2 regions of the Bradyrhizobium sp. BLXBL-03 genome follow, and region 2 is predicted to be linked to the other one. Evidence: riboswitches for the same ligand, from Rfam matches in the RefSeq annotation. Region 2 holds a riboswitch; the other holds the start of a gene.

Region 1 (8,420 bases), 4.0 Mb from region 2:
TCAAGAAGGTCGGCGTCGGCGTCAAGTGCGCCACCATCACCCCTGACGAGGCCCGGGTGAAGGAGTTTGGCCTCAAGCAGATGTGGAAGTCGCCGAACGGCACCATCCGCAACATCCTCGGCGGCGTGATCTTCCGCGAGCCGATCATCTGCAAGAACGTGCCGCGCCTGGTTCCGGGCTGGACCAAGCCGATCATCATCGGCCGCCACGCCTATGGCGACCAGTACCGCGCCACCGACATCAAATTCCCCGGCAAGGGCACCCTCTCGCTGAAGTTCGTCGGCGAGGACGGCACCGTGATCGAGAAGGAGGTGTTCAAGGCTCCGGGCGCCGGCGTCGCCATGGAGATGTACAACCTCGACGACAGCATCATCGACTTCGCCCGCGCCTCGTTCAACTATGGCCTCTTGCGCGGCTATCCGGTGTACCTGTCGACCAAGAACACCATTCTCAAGGTCTATGACGGCCGCTTCAAGGACATCTTCCAGGAGATCTTCGACAAGGAGTTCAAGAAGGAGTTCGACGCCAAGGGCCTGACGTATGAGCACCGCCTGATCGACGACATGGTGGCCTCGGCGCTGAAATGGTCCGGCGGCTATGTCTGGGCCTGTAAGAACTACGACGGCGACGTGCAGTCCGACACGGTCGCGCAGGGCTACGGCTCGCTCGGTCTGATGACCTCGGTGCTGCTCACCCCGGACGGCAAGACCGTCGAGGCCGAAGCCGCCCACGGCACCGTCACCCGCCACTACCGCGAGCACCAGAAGGGCAAGGAGACCTCGACCAACTCGATCGCGTCGATCTTCGCCTGGACGCGCGGCCTCGCCCACCGCGCCAAGCTCGACAACAACCCTGAGCTGGCGAAGTTCGCCTCGACGCTGGAGAAGGTCTGCGTCGACACCGTCGAGGAAGGCTACATGACCAAGGACCTCGCGCTGCTGGTCGGCGCCGACCAGCGCTGGCTCTCGACCACCGGCTTCCTCGACAAGGTCGCTGACAATCTGGTGAAGGCACTGGCGGCGTAAGCTGCCCTGCGCATTATTTTCGCCCGATCGGGGTTAGACATCATGATGGGCCGCGCGCAGGCGCCGCCCATTCGTTTTGACACCATCGGGCGGAGGTCTCTCATGTCGATCACCAATTTCGCCGTCGCCTGCCTGCTGCTCGCCATGGCCGGGCCGGCCGCCGCGGAGACGCTGCCAGATGCCATCGCCGCTCCCGGTGAAACCGTCGTGCTCAGCGTCCACGCCGAAGGCGCGCAGGTCTATGAGTGCAAGCCGGGCACCGACGGCAAGCTCGCCTGGACCTTCCGCGAGCCGGTCGCGACACTGCTCTCCGAGGGCAAGACCATCGGCCGCCACTATGCCGGCCCGAACTGGGAGCTCGCCGACGGCAGCGCCGTGGCCGGCAAGGCCATCGGCAACGCGCCGGGCGCGACGGCTGCCGATATCCCCTGGCTGAAGCTGGAGATCGCCTCCCGCCGCGGCAGCGGCGCGCTGACGCCGGTGACGACAGTCCAGCGCATCAACACCCATGGCGGCAAGCTCGACGGGACCTGCGACAAGGCCGGCGAGTTCAGAAGCGCGCCCTACTCGGCCGACTACATTTTCCTGAAGAAAGGCTGACCGCTCAGCGGTCGGTCCCCTCGCGCTCGGCCTGCGCCAGCTCCGTCGCCGCGAGATCGCCGGTCTCCTCGAGCCGCGCTTTCGCGGTGGTGTGGACATGGGCGGCGAGCGTCGGCATGCGCTCGATCAGGGCGTGAAAATGCTGCGCGTCCAGCACCAGCAGCCGCGTCTTGCGCGTCGCGGTCACCGTGCCGCTGCGTTTTGTTTTGTGCAGCAGCGCGATCTCGCCGAAGAAGGTGCCGTCGGCGAGCCTGACATGCTGGTTCGGCAGCGTGATCTCGACCTCGCCCGCGGTGATGAAATACATCGACGAGGCGGGATCCCCCCGTCGCACCAATATCTCGCCCTGCTCGATGGTGCGGGCGCGCAAGAGCCGCATGATATCGGCGATCTCGGCGGCCGACAGATGCGAGAACAGCGGCACCCGCGCCAGCATGCCCCAGGTGACGACGAAGTCGCGCCGCTTCACCTCTTCGGCAAAGGCGGTCGAGATGATCGCGACCGGCAGCGCGATCATGGCAAAACCCGAGATGATCGCGAACACCGAGATAAATTTTCCAAGCGCAGTCACCGGCACGACGTCGCCATAGCCGACGGTGCCGAGCGTCACGATCGCCCACCACATCGCATCCGGAATGGTGCCGAGCTTGGTCGGCTGCACGTCGCGCTCGATGGCATAAAGCAGCGAGGCGAAGGTCAGCACCACGCCGATCAGGATGACGACGCAGCCTATCAGCGCGCGCCGCTCGGCATGCACAGCCGCGAGCAGCGAGCGCATCGCCGGCGAATACCGTATCAGCTTGAAGAACGGCAGCACGCCAAGCGCGGCCAGCGTCGCGTGGCGCCCCATCACCAGCACGATTGCAGCGGGCAGGAACGCCATGAGGTCGATGATGCCGAGCGCCGAGAAGGCGTAGCCGAGCCGGTCTGACAGCGCCGAGCCCTTGCGCGGCGTGTGGCCCGCGACCGTCCACAGCCGCGCCGCATATTCCAGCGCGAACACGATCACGGCCAGAATCTTGATCGCCGAAAAGAGCGTGCCGTACCGCGCGTCCAGCTCCGGCACCGAGGCGAGGATCATCGCGACCACGTCGAGCACGATGACGCTGATGACCAGCTGGATGAAGCGCGACCCGACCGAGTAGGCCAGGGGATCGTGCTCCAGCAATTCGTAGAGGCGATCCCTTAGGTTCGGATCGCGAAGCCCACGTCCTCGCGGAACGAGGCGCATGGCTTCACGCAGCCCCCATCGCTTTTTCGATCGCCGCGAGCGCCTCGGTCGTCTTGGCGCCGTCGGGGCCGCCGGCTTGCGCCATGTCGGGACGGCCGCCGCCGCCCTTGCCGCCGAGCGCCTCGGAGGCGACGCGCACGAGGTTCACCGCGTTGAAGCGCGCAGTGAGATCGGCAGTGACGCCGACCACGACCCCCGCCTTGCCGTCCTCGGTGACGCCGACGATGGCGACCACGCCGGAACCGATCTGCTTCTTGGCCTCATCGGCGAGGCTCTTGAGATCCTTCATCTCGATGCCCTCGACCGCGCGCGCCATCAGCTTGACGCCACCGACCTCACGCACGCCGGAGGCTGCGCCGCCACCGGCCGCCGCGCCGCCGCCCATCGCCAGCTTCTTGCGGGCATCGGACAGCTCGCGCTCGAGCTTCTTGCGCTCCTCCATCAGCGCGGTGATGCGCGCCGGAACGTCGTCGAGCGAGGTGCGCAGCTCATTCGCCGCGGTCTTCGCCAGCGCCATGGTGTCGTTGGCATGCTTGCGGGCGTAATTGCCGGTCAGCGCCTCGATGCGGCGCACACCGGAGGCGACCGCGCTCTCGCCGGTCAGCGTGATCAGGCCGATATCGCCGGTGCGCCGCACATGGGTGCCGCCGCAGAGCTCGACCGACCAGCCGAGCGCATTGGCGCCGCGCTCGCGCGCGGTCTTGCCCATCGAGACGACACGCACCTCGTCGCCATACTTCTCGCCGAACAGCGCACGCGCCCCGGCCTCGCGGGCCTCGTCCACGCCCATCACGCGCGTCGTGACCTCGTCATTCTCAAGCACCACGTCGTTGGCGATGTCCTCGACGCGGGCAAGTTCTTCCGGCGTGATCGGCTTCGGATGCACGAAGTCGAAGCGCAAACGATCAGGCGCGACCATCGAGCCGCGCTGGGCGATGTGATCGCCGAGCACCTGGCGCAGCGCCTCGTGAATGAGATGCGTCGCCGAGTGATGCGCGCGGATCGACGAGCGCCGCGCATGATCCACCTCGAGCTGCAGCGCCGTGCCGACCTTCAACTCGCCGCCCTCTACGGTGCCGACATGCACGAAGAAATCGCCGAGCTTCTTCTGCGTGTCGGTGACGCGGAATTTGATCCCGCCCTCGCCCGTGAGCACGCCGGTGTCGCCGACCTGGCCGCCCGATTCCGCGTAGAACGGCGTCTGGTTCAGCACGATCGCGCCCGTCTCGCCAGCCTTGAGGCTGGCAACTTCAGCGCCGTCCTTCACCAGCGCCGAGACCACGCCTTCCGCGCTCTCGGTCTCGTAGCCCAGAAATTCGGTCGCCCCGAGCTTCTCGCGCAACGGGAACCAGATCGCCTCGCTCGCCGCCTCGCCCGATCCCTTCCACGACTCGCGCGCCTTGGCCTTCTGCCGCTCCATCGCGTCGGTGAACGCGGCCTGGTCGACGCCGATGCCGCGCGACTTCAGCGCGTCCTGCGTCAGGTCGAGCGGGAAGCCATAGGTGTCGTACAGCGTGAAGGCGACGTCGCCGTCGAACATGTCGCCCTTCTTCAGGGACGCGCTCTTCTCGTCGAGAATCGCCAAGCCGCGCGAAAGAGTCTTGCGGAAGCGCGTCTCTTCCAGCCGCAGCGTTTCCTCGATCAAATTCTCCGCGCGCATCAAATCAGGATAGGCCTGGCCCATCTCGCGCACCAGCGCCCAGACCAGGCGATGCATCAGCGGCTCTTTCGCCCCGAGCAGCTGCGCATGGCGCATGGCGCGGCGCATGATCCGGCGCAGCACATACCCGCGGCCTTCATTGGAAGGCAGCACGCCATCTGCGACCAGGAAGGCCGAGGAGCGCAAATGGTCGGCGATGACGCGGAACGAGGCCGCGTTCTGCTCGGTCGGCCCGCTGCCCAGCGCCGACGACGTCGCGTCGATCAGATGGCGGAACAAATCGGTCTCGAACACGCTGTCGACGCCCTGCAGGATGCAGGCCATGCGCTCCAGGCCCATGCCGGTGTCGATCGAGGGGCGCGGCAGATTCACGCGCTCCTCCTTCGTCACCTGCTCATATTGCATGAACACCAGGTTCCAGAATTCGAGGAAGCGGTCGCCATCCTCTTCCGGCGAACCGGGAGGGCCGCCCCAGATATGGTCGCCGCGGTCGATGAAGATTTCCGAGCACGGGCCGCAGGGGCCGGTGTCGCCCATCGCCCAGAAATTGTCCGAGGTCGGGATGCGGATGATGCGGTCGTCGGAGAAGCCGGCGATCTTCTTCCACAGCCCGTGCGCCTCGTCGTCGGTGTGGTAGACGGTGACGAGCAGCTTGTCCTTCTTCAGGCCGAAATCCTTGGTGATGAGCTTCCAGGCCAGCTCGATCGCGCGCTCCTTGAAATAGTCGCCGAACGAGAAATTGCCGAGCATCTCGAAGAAGGTGAGATGGCGTGCGGTATAGCCGACATTGTCGAGGTCGTTGTGCTTGCCGCCGGCGCGCACGCATTTCTGCGACGTGGTGGCGCGCTGGTAAGGCCGCTTCTCGACGCCGGTGAAGACGTTCTTGAACTGCACCATGCCGGCATTGGTGAACATCAACGTCGGATCGTTGCGCGGCACCAATGGCGAGGACGACACGATCTCGTGGCCGTTCTCGGCAAAGAAGTTCAGAAAGGTCGACCTGATCTCGTTGACGCCGCTCATGTTCATCCAATCGGGTGTGCTGGAGCATGATCCGGAAAAGTGTGAAGCGGTTTTCCGGAAAGATCATGCTCAAACAAGGAGCTAAAGCGCGATGACTCTCGGCGCGCTTTAGGACCCGCCAATTTGCCATCCAAACCTGGCGATTTGGGCTGATATCTGCGGGCCAAAGCGCTTTTAGACAAGGCCAGCTTTCCTGTCCAGAAACTGTGCAGAGAGATCAGAGGGTTGCCGCAGTCGCGTCATCCCCCTGCAATCCCGTTGAAAGCCGATAGTCCTGCGTTGACAGGCTTGGCTGGCCTGTGGTCTTTACCCATCTATATCGTACGGCCACGTCGGGAGAGACCGGCATTGGGTGCCGGCGCCGAAGGAGCAACCGCCCCGGAAACTCTCAGGCAAAAGGACCGCGTGGCTTTGACGACATCTGGAAAGAGGCGCTGGCGGGCTTAGGACCCGGATAGCGTCCGCCGACGGGATAATACTCTCAGGCACAGCGACAGATGGGGCTTCGACTGGTTTGTCCCGGGGAATCGTCCCCGGGGAACCGCCGAGGGCCCCCGTGATGTCCGTGCGTGACGACAAAGACTCCCTGAAACGTACCCCTCTTTACGACCTGCACCTGTCCCTTGGCGGCAAGATGGTGCCGTTTGCGGGCTATGACATGCCCGTGCAGTACCCCGCGGGGGTGCTGAAAGAGCACCTCCATACCCGCAATTCCGCCGGCCTGTTCGACGTCTCCCATATGGGCCAGATCGCCCTCCGGCCAAAGTCGGGCAAGGTCGAGGACGCCGCCCGCGCGCTGGAGCGGCTGGTGCCGCAGGACATCGTGGCGATCGCACCTGGCCGCCAGCGCTACGCCCAGTTCACCAATGCGGACGGCGGCATTCTCGATGATCTCATGGTCGCCAATTTCGGCGACCATTTGTTCCTGGTGGTCAACGCCGCCTGCAAGGCCGAGGACGAGGCGCATCTGCGCGCGCATCTCTCCGACACCTGTGTCATCGATTCGCTGGCCGATCGCGCGCTGATTGCGTTGCAGGGCCCGAAGGCGGAGTCGGCGCTGACGAAATCATGTGCAGCAGCGCCGGCCATGAAGTTCATGGATGCCGGCCCGCATATTGTCGCCGGCCTCGCCTGTTTCGTCTCGCGCTCCGGCTACACCGGCGAGGACGGGTTCGAGATTTCAGTGCCTGCGGCGGATGCCGGGCGCCTCGCCAAAACGCTGCTCGAAAACCCCGATGTGATGCCGATCGGCCTTGGCGCCCGCGACAGCTTGCGGCTGGAAGCGGGGCTCTGCCTCTACGGCCACGACATCGACACTGCGACGACGCCGGTCGAAGCCGCGCTGGAATGGTCGGTGCAGAAGAGCCGCCGCAGCGGCGGCGCGCGCGCCGGCGGCTTTCCCGGCGCTGAAAAGATCCTTGCGCATTTCGATCACGGCGCATCCCGCCGCCGGGTCGGCCTGCGGCCCGAGGGCCGCGCGCCCGTGCGCGAGGGCGCACTGTTGTTTGCCGGTAGCGAAGGTGGCGAGCCGATTGGAAAGGTCACTTCGGGCGGCTTCGGCCCGAGCCTGAACGCGCCTGTTGCGATGGGCTACGTGCCCACGCGTCTGAGCGCGCTCGACACAAAGCTCTTTGCGGAAGTGCGCGGGCAACGCCTCCCGCTCGCCGTCGCCGCCATGCCCTTCGTGAAAAACACCTACAAACGCTGAGGACTAAGACAATGACCACGACGCTGTACACCTCCGACCATGAATGGCTCGCGATCGACGGCGATGTCGCCACCGTCGGCATCACCGATTACGCGCAGTCCCAGCTCGGCGACGTCGTGTTCGTCGAATTGCCCAAGGTCGGCCGCAGCCTGAAGAAGGCGGAAGCCGCCGCCGTCGTGGAATCGGTCAAGGCCGCCTCCGACGTCTACGCGCCGATCTCGGGCGAGGTGGTCGAGACCAACGACGCGCTCGCCGCCGAACCCGCGCTGGTGAACTCGGACGCGCAGACCAAGGCGTGGTTCTTCAAGATGAAGATTGCCGACAAGAGCGAACTCGGCGGCCTGATGGATGAAGCCGCCTACAAGGCACACACGGCGTGAGATGAAGCGCGATCTTTCCACATCGTCATGGCCGGGCTTGTCCCGGCCATCCACGACCTTCTCACGGCGCGAAGAACGTGGATGCCCGGGACATAGGCGAGCGAAGCGACGCCGTCCTTCGGACGGCTATGCCCGGGCATGACGGCAACGACAGATGACCTAAAGCGAGGACCCATGATGACCGCGCACCGCAAATCCAATGGCGACACCGCCAGTTTCGTCCGCCGCCACATCGGCCCCTCCGCGCGCGATGTCGCCGCAATGCTCGAGACGGTCGGCGCGAAGAGCGTCGACGCGTTGATGTCGGAAACGCTGCCGGCCGCGATCCGGCAGGCCGCCCCGCTCGATCTCGGCAAGCCGCTCAGCGAGACCGAGGCGATCGCGCATATGGCCGAGCTCGCCCGCCAGAACCAGGTCTTCACCTCGCTGATCGGCCAGGGCTATTCCGGCACGATTTTGCCCGCGGTGATCCAGCGCAACATCCTGGAGAATCCGGCCTGGTACACCGCCTACACGCCCTATCAGCCCGAGATCAGCCAGGGCCGGCTGGAGGCGCTGTTCAACTTCCAGACCATGATCTGCGACTTGACTGGCCTCGACGTCGCCAACGCCTCGCTGCTCGATGAGGCCACCGCCGCCGCCGAAGCCATGGCGCTCGCGGAGCGGCACTCGAGGGTCGAGGCGAAAGCTTTCTTCGTCGACAAGGACGTGCATCCGCAGACGCTCGCCGTGATGCGCACCCGCGCCGAGCCGCTCGGCTGGAATCTGGTCGTCGGCGATCCCCTCACCGATC
Region 2 (8,420 bases):
AGGCGGTGGCAAACTTAGCGCTGGTGCGGGCGGCTGGACAAACTTTCTGTTGAAGGTGTCACGACTGCTTTAAGTATGGGAATTCCTGGCGATCCGCACTCGCCAAATTTCGGCCTTGTATCACTCTCTCAGGCGACCGAGTGCGGCACAATCTATTCATTGCAAGAGCTAAAGGATATCGCCGCCATCGTCCGACGGCATGATGCGCGTCTCCATTTGGATGGGGCTCGCTTCGCAAATGCGCTTGCGGCGATGGGGGCTTCTCCGGCAGAGATCGCGGCAGAGATCGCACCTGACGCCATTTCTTTTGGCATTGCCAAGAATGGCGGGGCATTTTACGACCTTGTCGTCCTGTTCGACATCGAGAAGGCAGAAGAGTTTCGCTTCCGTCAAATGCGCTCTGGGCACCTGTTGGCAAAACATCGCTTCATCTCTGCGCAGGCATTGGCATCTCTGCGAGACGGGTTGTGGTTGGAATTGGCGACACGTGCGAATCAACAAGCAGCGGTTCTCGCCAACGCCTTACAGTCCAGAAATTTCGAGGCCGTCTTCGATGTGAAGACAAACTTGGTATTTGTGGAGATCGATTCTGAGACCGCAGATCGCCTCCAATGCCAGGACCAGATCGTCAAACTCTATAATCCAGCCGCGTTCGACCGCGAGGAAGCCGCCGCTAGCGGTGCGAAGGTTCTCCGTCTAGTCACGAGCTGGCAGACAACTGAGGACGATATTTCTCGCTGTCTAGAAGCTCTCGGACCTCAGCGCCTCTAACGCTGATCGCCCTGTCCGCAAACGCGTGGTGGCTTTGCCCCGCGACTCAGTCGACCTTGAGTTCATATCGCTGCGCCGGCCCCACGACAAACCACGCGCCGTCATCTCGATAGCCGAGAGAGGCCACGCTCGTGCTATTAGCTGAACGCATACCCACGCCCATCGAGCTGGAGCCAACCGACTGCCCCGCCCCCTAGTGGTTCCCGTAATGTCGACGGCACGTGTTATGGAGCGTCTACCAGCCACGGGCTCCTCTCAACCCAGAGAAAGCGGTAACAGACCGCAATTTTCGATTGGAATGTCGCTGCGTTGGCGGCTGCGGCCATAGTGAAAGACGTTCCAAACACAAAAATCAGGTGCGAGAGAAAAGCCTGAATAATTCCATGTGGGAGTTGATACCCAGCCGCTTATAAAGGCGCTTGCGATGCACTCGCTCGGTATGAGGTGAGATTCCCAGCACCCTTGCGGCAGATTTTGAGGAGTGTCCTTGCAGGAGCAGTTCTGCAACTTCTTGCTCCCTTTTGCTCAAGCCTAATCTGATCGCAGCGGGTGCTGGAGCTGGCTGCGCGCGTTCTCCCGCTTCGGCTCTAAAGCTCAGCTCCTTGCGCAGCAACGATTTAACAATTGGCAACACGTCACGCAAAGCCATCAATTCATTTTCTGAGAACTTTGAGCTCGGCATCTTTCTTTCGATCATAAATACTATGCCGTGGTTGCCGGCCTTCAAGAAGAACAGCCCCTCGTCAGAAACCCGCTTAGTTTCATAGTAAAGGCCAAAGTACGTCGTAGAAAAGAAGTCGTCAGGCGCCACGTCCGAAACTGTATAGAATCCTTCGTTCGCTCTTTTTGATATAACCGAACTGAAATATGGACTTAGCTTGTAGATCCCGTTCACAAATGCGCTGTACAGATCCGTCCTCTCGGTCGATCTGAACGTATCGTAGAGATAAACGGGCTGCTCATAATCGTCGAACCGGAATGCTGAGGCGCCATCAAATCGCACGACGTTGAGAAGTAAACCCTCGATTGCTCCGAACGCATTCCCATCGATAGCTAGTTCAACTGCAGTGGCGATCGCAGGAAGCTCCAGCATCGATCGTCCCTTCCATCGCTGTTATCGCTTCTCGGTGAGCTTGCCACAAATGGTGGGGAATTTGCGAGCGTCACGTTGAAAGTGATCGGCATTGAAAAAGCTCTGTTCGGCCTCAGTTGTCAGCAAGCCTACGATCACCCCAAGCAGGACCAAGGGCCGACGACGCTGTCTCAGGGAAGATACCGCCGCGAGGCCCCACACGACCGAATGTCGAATGCTGGCGCTCGGCGGTTGGCCAAGAGTCCGCCTCGGAGACCGGAAGACGCTCTCGGAACAGCGAGTGTCCAGAAAATCCGGTCAACTTCAGCCATCGAAAGGCTGGGCGCACCTTGCTCCCCAAGATAGCCGAAACATCGCGAGAGGCTCTAAGTGTTCGGACGAGCCGTTGCCAAAGCCGCGACTGCATCAGCCGTTGCAGCGGACAGCGTCCAGCCCAAGTGACCATGGCCAGTATTGTAGAAGACGCGGGGATTTCGACCACGCATGACACGAGGCATCATATCCGGCATCATCGGCCTAAGTCCTGCCCAGGGAACAACCTGGCGGGTGCTCATTTCAGGGAAGTGCTTCCGGCACCACCCAATGAGAGGCTCGATGCGCGCCGTCCGGATATCCTTGTTGATCCCGTTAAATTCGGCAGTCCCGGCGACCCGAAAGCGATCCGCGCCCAATCGGCTTGTCACGATTTTCGCCTTGTCATCGAGCAGGCTAGTCCAGGGCGCAGCCTTTCGATCCGACTCCTCGAGCAGATTTACGGTTATAGAGTAGCCTTTGACGGGATAGATATTGATACGGTCGCCGAGCTGGCGCGCGAGCGTGCGGGAATAGACCCCGGCGCATACGACGACCGTGTCAAACTCGGCTGTTAGAGTTTCGACAGCAGCCTCAGCCCCAATGGGCCGCCAAGCGATGGTGACATGCTCCGCTCCATAGCCGATGCCGGTCACTTCGGTCGAAAGCCGCATGATCACGCCCATGCGTTCGCACGCTTTCGCCAGTTCATTGGTGAATTTGTGGATGTCTCCGGTGAAGTCGCTTTCGGTATAGAAACCGCCAAAGAAATCACCTTTCAGTGCGGGCTCGATGCTTCGGATTTCGCTTGGTCCGACAGGCCGGCGTACCAAGCCTCCCTTTGCAAGCAGCACCGTAACCTTTTCTGCAGAAGCGTACTCGGTCTTGGAGTGGTAGACATGAAGGATGCCTCTGTCTTCACAGTTAAACTCAATTCCTTCATTCGCCGCCATCAATCGGAGGTGCTGGCGCGCCTCGATGGCGAGTCGCGCTGTCGTGACGGTGTTCTGCTCGTACTTTGGGATCGACGCGACGAATTCGGCCATCCACGACAGTTTGTGCCAGCTCGGTTTTGGATCCACCAGCAGCGGAGCCCCAGGGGTGAACATCCACTTCAAGCCTTTAAGGATTGTCTTCCAACTATTCCAGACTTCCGCATTTGACGCGGATAGTTGCCCACCATTGGCAAACACGACGTTTCCATCGCAGGATAGGGCTGTCGATCGAAAACCGTTACATCGCAGCCGCGTTTAGCCAGATTATATGCGGTTGTGACACCGGCAATTCCTGCGCCGATCACTGCAATGCGCTTAACTTCTGCAGACATGGGGCTCCTGCCCGCAATCAGCGGGTCAGCTAAACACCCCCTCTGTCATTGGCCTGAGAGCATCATCTCGCTCGCGGATACGAGCGAGGATTTACACCGTCGGCGCGCGGCATGCGGCCACGCTTTTCAGAGTCGACAACACGCAGCGGTCCTTTTGCCTGAGAGTTTCCGGGGTAGTTGCTCCGTCGGCGCTGACGCTTGCATATCACAAGAGCCAGTCTCTCCCGCTTTTGGTAATCCATACTTTGGGCAGTGGATTGTCAAGGCACCTGCCGCAAATGAAGTGCGCAAATCCGGTTAGATAACCCAATTGCGTCGTTTTCGGAAAGGCATACGATGATTTTTCATCGAGTTCTTCTAACAGGTGCCGCGGGCAATCTTGGCTCCATACTCCGACGCGAGCTCTCTCCGAAAGTGAAGCTGCTAAGAAGTACGGACATCGCGCCACTGAGCGGATCCTATGAGAACGAGCAGTGTGTGGTCGCGGATCTCGGCGATCCTACGGTTGCTGACGGCCTGGTGTCCGGCGTTGATGCCATCATCCATTTCGCGGGCATCGTTAAAAAGGATGTCGATTTCGCGGACGTTAATCGGGTGAGCATCATGGGGATGCACAGTCTCTATGACGCTGCCGTCCGCCATGGGGTCAAGCGGGTCGTGTTTGCTAGCTCCATTCATGTGGTGGGCTTTTACGAACAAACTGATATCATTGATGCTCACGCGCTGGTAAGGCCCGACACCTACTACGGGCTTGCCAAAGCGTTCGGCGAAAACCTCGCCCAGCTATATTGGGATCGCCACGGCCTCGAGACAGTATCGATCCGGATCGGGGCAAGTGAAGCCATAGCGTCAAATCATAGGCAGTTGAGATCGTGGCTTTCATTCGGGGACATGGTTCGCTTAGTCGAAGCTTCGCTTACCGCGCCGCGGGTCGGACATACCATCGCCTTCGGAACCTCTCGCAACGGTGCGAGCTTCTGGGATGATCGTTTGGCGCGGCACCTTGGGTACAGCCCGCAGGATAGTGCGGATGTTTTTCGTACTGAGATCTTGGCTAAAGACCACATCCCGATCTTAACGATCCGGTTGTCCGCTTCCAGGGCGGCCTGTGGGCCGTCTAGTCTTGTAGTTCGAAGATTGCAGTCTGCTGACCGAGATTTCTCAGGTCATGACCTTGGCCAACGCGGCCAGAACGACTGGCTCTATGGAGGGCACATCAAATTAAGTTGGTTGCGGCAATTCTCCGATGCTGAGCGGGACAGGCAGAGCCCCGCCGGGAAATAAACAGTCAGATTCTTCATGGCGTCGGGTCCTTCCGTCGAGTTTTACCACAGCCAGCGTCCCGCATCCTCGATCCTGCACAATTCGCTGTTGCCGTCCGGCTGACGATATATCGACACTCTTCCATTGATCAGGCGAGTGCTCATCGTCTGCAACTCGAAAAGCGCAGCTTCAGCTGTTCCGGCGAATCCATATCAAATGGCAGAATAGAATGTGCCCGGATGTGGAACGCGCCATTCCGCTCCTTGAACTCGATCTGCTGGCCGCAAGCCCGAAGGAGCTCCACGAGAAATGTCGTGATGGACGCGGCGTCGGTCCCAGATACTCCGAGGTCCCTCCTCAACTCATGGGTATATTGTATTGCGGTCACTCGCATGACCTGGCCGAGCAGGAAGTACGTCTGCTCACCGAACATCTGGAGGAGGCATTCAACGGTCGTTCTCACATTTTCCCGCGACCAGTTCCGCCTCGCCCTGAGGATGCGTGCCTCAGGCCACAGTAGCGGATCCAGGCGAGGCGCCGCTGCGGGATCGAACTCCGGTATGTGTTGGGAAGCCTCGTATCAAAATTCTTCTCCCTGGCGTAGATCTTGATCGTACTCGATAAAGTAACCCTCATCGCTGGCTTCCGCTTCCATGATGAATTTGGTACCCAGCCGAGGCGCGGGCAACCATTAGCTGGCCATTCCGGGGGTGCCAGGCGGTAAAGGTCTTCCGGCGGAGGGACCCGGGTAGCGCCATCATGGCAATTCCCGCAAAAGCCCACATCGGCGCTGTGTAGCGGATCCAAACCTTCTTCGGCGACTCTTCGATGTACTCCATCGATAGACCGCCGGGTTGCGTTAGTCAGGTGATGGTATTTGGCCGCGGCCACCGCCGGGGTCTCGTCGTCGCGGATGCCGAGCTTTCGCAGTCCTTCTTGATAATGACCAACCTGTTGCTGGCGTAAGACCCGGACGTAAAGCTCGCAAACTGCGTTCTCTCCCGTTTCCCGGTAGGTGATCGCGCAGAGGCCGGCGAAGGTGCGTCCCCAGAGCTTGTTAGCAACCTCGCAGTCGGTATGCAACTGGGCCACATCATCCATTTCCGTTCAAGCCCCTGGCTCCGGGGTAAGCCATCAAAACGGTCAGGAGAGTCGCCTCCAGGCTGATTGACAGGGTGCTGCCTAGGACACGTCGGAACAGAAGTTCGTTGACCGGCGCGATGTAGTGCTGGGTCGCAGGTGAGCAATCTAGACTGACCGTCACGTAAAAACTAGCCGCATTAGAAAACGCCCGCGAGCGGCAACGGCGCGGGAATCAAGCATGCCCGGCCTTCCAACGGTCGCATCGTAAAGGATGACATGGCCTACAATCGGGTTGATTGTTGGCGGAAGAGATTCATTCCGCCGCCGAAATCCTAATCAAGCGGTCGACTAAGCCGCCGTCAAATCAACAGCCATTGCTTGAAGCGGGTCTGCAGCTTGTCGAAATTGTCCGCCCACCATTCATCGTCGACAATGGCTGAATTCGGCCCTTTCATATCGGGGAGCCACTCGCGCGATGCCGCGCTCATCAGCGGAATGGCCTGCTGGTTGTTCGGGATGATACCCATCTCATCCATCAAAGCAGCTTGGCGATCGGGCTGCAGTGTAAAGGCGATGAATTGCATCGCCTCCGCCTTGTTCATGCTGGCCTTAGGGACCGTGAAATAGGCCGCGCCAAAGATGACTTGCTGCAGCGAAAAATCGATCGAGATGTTCGATTCTTTTGCGACCTTCGCCCTATTGGAATAAGTGTACGAGAAGTCCCCCTCTCCAGTCTGGAGGAGCATAATTGTCTGCGGCGTCTGTTCGACCCACTTGGCGACGAAGGGCTTGATTGCATCGAGCTTGCGAAAGCCGCGCTCGACATCGAGCGGATAAAGTTGCTTTGGCGGCACGCCATCGGCAATTAGGGCGAGCTCCAACATTTCCGAGATGCGGTTTCGCAATGCGCGGCGGCCCGGGAACGCGTTGGTATCGAAAAAATCCTTGAAGTTCGTGGGGTGCTTGCCGGCCGGATGCGTTTTGGGATTGAAGGCGATGCCTCCGGCATAGAAGTAGAGACCAGCACGATCTTCGGCGATCGGGAGGGTCAGATTATCCGACTTGATGATGTTACGGTCGAGCGGCGCCCAAAAACCCTGTTTCGTGCCGGACACAGCCATAGCTCCAGGGGCATCGACTACGTCCCATTCGGACGTTCCCATAATGCTTTGCGCCTTAAGCTTGGCGAGGTCTGGCCCGTCCGCCACTAGCACGTTTATTCCAGTCTTCTTGATGAAAGGAGTGATCCAGTGCTTCTTCATCGCCTCGGCGTAAGATCCTCCCCAAGTCACCACGGTGATAGCTTTGGATTGAGCGCGGGCCGATCTGCTCAGCGCCGGAGCGACAATCGTGCCGGCAGCGCTGGCGCCGGCGCCAATCAATAGCTGGCGCCGGTTGGCCTGGATTAACTTCTTAGTCATCTCGATAACCCCTTTTGTTGATTGAAAAAACTGCCGACTAGAATAAGCGATCAGGACCTTCTTCGATTTTTCCAGGTCTCGATCCAAATATCGTTCGCCGAGCACCCCTCAACGATCTCTTGAAGCTGACCTTTGCCGTCAGCATGCAAACGATGGCCAGGGAGAATTCGGCCCTCGGCATAACGCTGGCGATCTTTCCTCAGACTGTCGAATCATCTCGCTCGTCCAAGTGCGGCGAAGTTACCGGTTCGAACCTCGTGAAGCAGGTGGTGCTTTCGACCTTTCACGAGGTGATCGCAGGTGATGTCATGGCCGCACTCCACGAAGTGTCCAGTCACCATGCCGGTAGAGCTTTGTGTAAACGACACCGAGGCGCGAGCGACCGAGCCAAGTACCGTGTCTCCTTCTTGATCGGACGGGTTGGGGCGCGCGAATACGCGTCGGCGCTCCGGATCTGGACGACGCGATCACTGCAACGCTATAGAATGGCGAGAAGATCGACTTTTGCGCCCTTCTCGGCCTTGACGAATCTCCTGCTCTCCGATTGGCGAAGCGAGGCACAACGCAATCGCCTTCCAGGAGTGGGCCGGCGATTTCCTGAGGCATCTGCAGAAGATCACGCAAGGTCGTGCCGCCGGCGAACGGTGCAGAAGACGCGATTAACAGACTCTTGATCACGCGCAAGGCTGAGCTCGGGGATCGTCTGCATCGAAAACGCCTCTGGCTTCCACGGCGGACACTTTTCGGTGTCCGAACAAACGAAGATTAAGTGTGTCGCGATTGCGGGCGATCGACCAATACCAATTGAAGGAGAGTTCAATACCGGTCTGGCATTGATCTGTTTTCCCGCGCTATCGCGGGAAAGCGACACCCTATAGGTTGGGGCTGCTGCGCTCGCTGCTTTGGATCGAGATCGGCTTCTCGGTGAAGCACGTGAGCAAGCGATCGCATCGCCTTTTAAGCCACGCCGCCCGCACCGGATCTCATTCTTGGAAAGACCATAGCCGTGCATACGACGCTCGCGTCATGCGCCCGTCGTTGAACGCCTGAGGTCGCGAAGAGCCTCACGCAACGCGCATGTGATGCCGCCACAGCTTCACAAGCGTGCCGCTCTTTTAACTAGACGCCATGGCGATGGGATCGACTCTTTCTGTCGCGACCAGACACTTCA

Evidence for each region. A riboswitch is a leader RNA that binds a small molecule or an ion and turns the genes downstream of it on or off. The one in region 2 is predicted to bind glycine.
Region 1: linked by a shared signal. The riboswitch ahead of gcvT (glycine cleavage system aminomethyltransferase GcvT) and the one ahead of ACNJX9_RS34935 (D-amino acid dehydrogenase) in region 2 are both predicted to bind glycine.

The regions. Positions count from the first base shown of each region.
Region 1 is NZ_CP182470.1:3,321,607-3,330,026, reverse strand. It holds gene ACNJX9_RS15775 (NADP-dependent isocitrate dehydrogenase) at 1-1,025, shown strand, start outside; gene ACNJX9_RS15770 (DUF3455 domain-containing protein) at 1,128-1,625, shown strand; gene ACNJX9_RS15765 (cyclic nucleotide-gated ion channel) at 1,630-2,856, opposite strand; gene alaS (alanine--tRNA ligase) at 2,861-5,539, opposite strand; glycine riboswitch at 5,863-5,952, shown strand; gene gcvT (glycine cleavage system aminomethyltransferase GcvT) at 6,099-7,247, shown strand; gene gcvH (glycine cleavage system protein GcvH) at 7,259-7,627, shown strand; gene gcvP (aminomethyl-transferring glycine dehydrogenase) at 7,805-8,420, shown strand, end outside.
Region 2 is NZ_CP182470.1:7,346,887-7,355,306, forward strand. It holds gene ACNJX9_RS34925 (threonine aldolase family protein) at 76-771, shown strand; gene ACNJX9_RS34930 (helix-turn-helix transcriptional regulator) at 1,124-1,864, opposite strand; partial or broken gene ACNJX9_RS34935 (D-amino acid dehydrogenase) at 2,230-3,482, opposite strand; glycine riboswitch at 3,515-3,618, opposite strand; glycine riboswitch at 3,619-3,719, opposite strand; gene ACNJX9_RS34940 (NAD-dependent epimerase/dehydratase family protein) at 3,819-4,766, shown strand; gene ACNJX9_RS34945 (ABC transporter substrate-binding protein) at 6,188-7,354, opposite strand.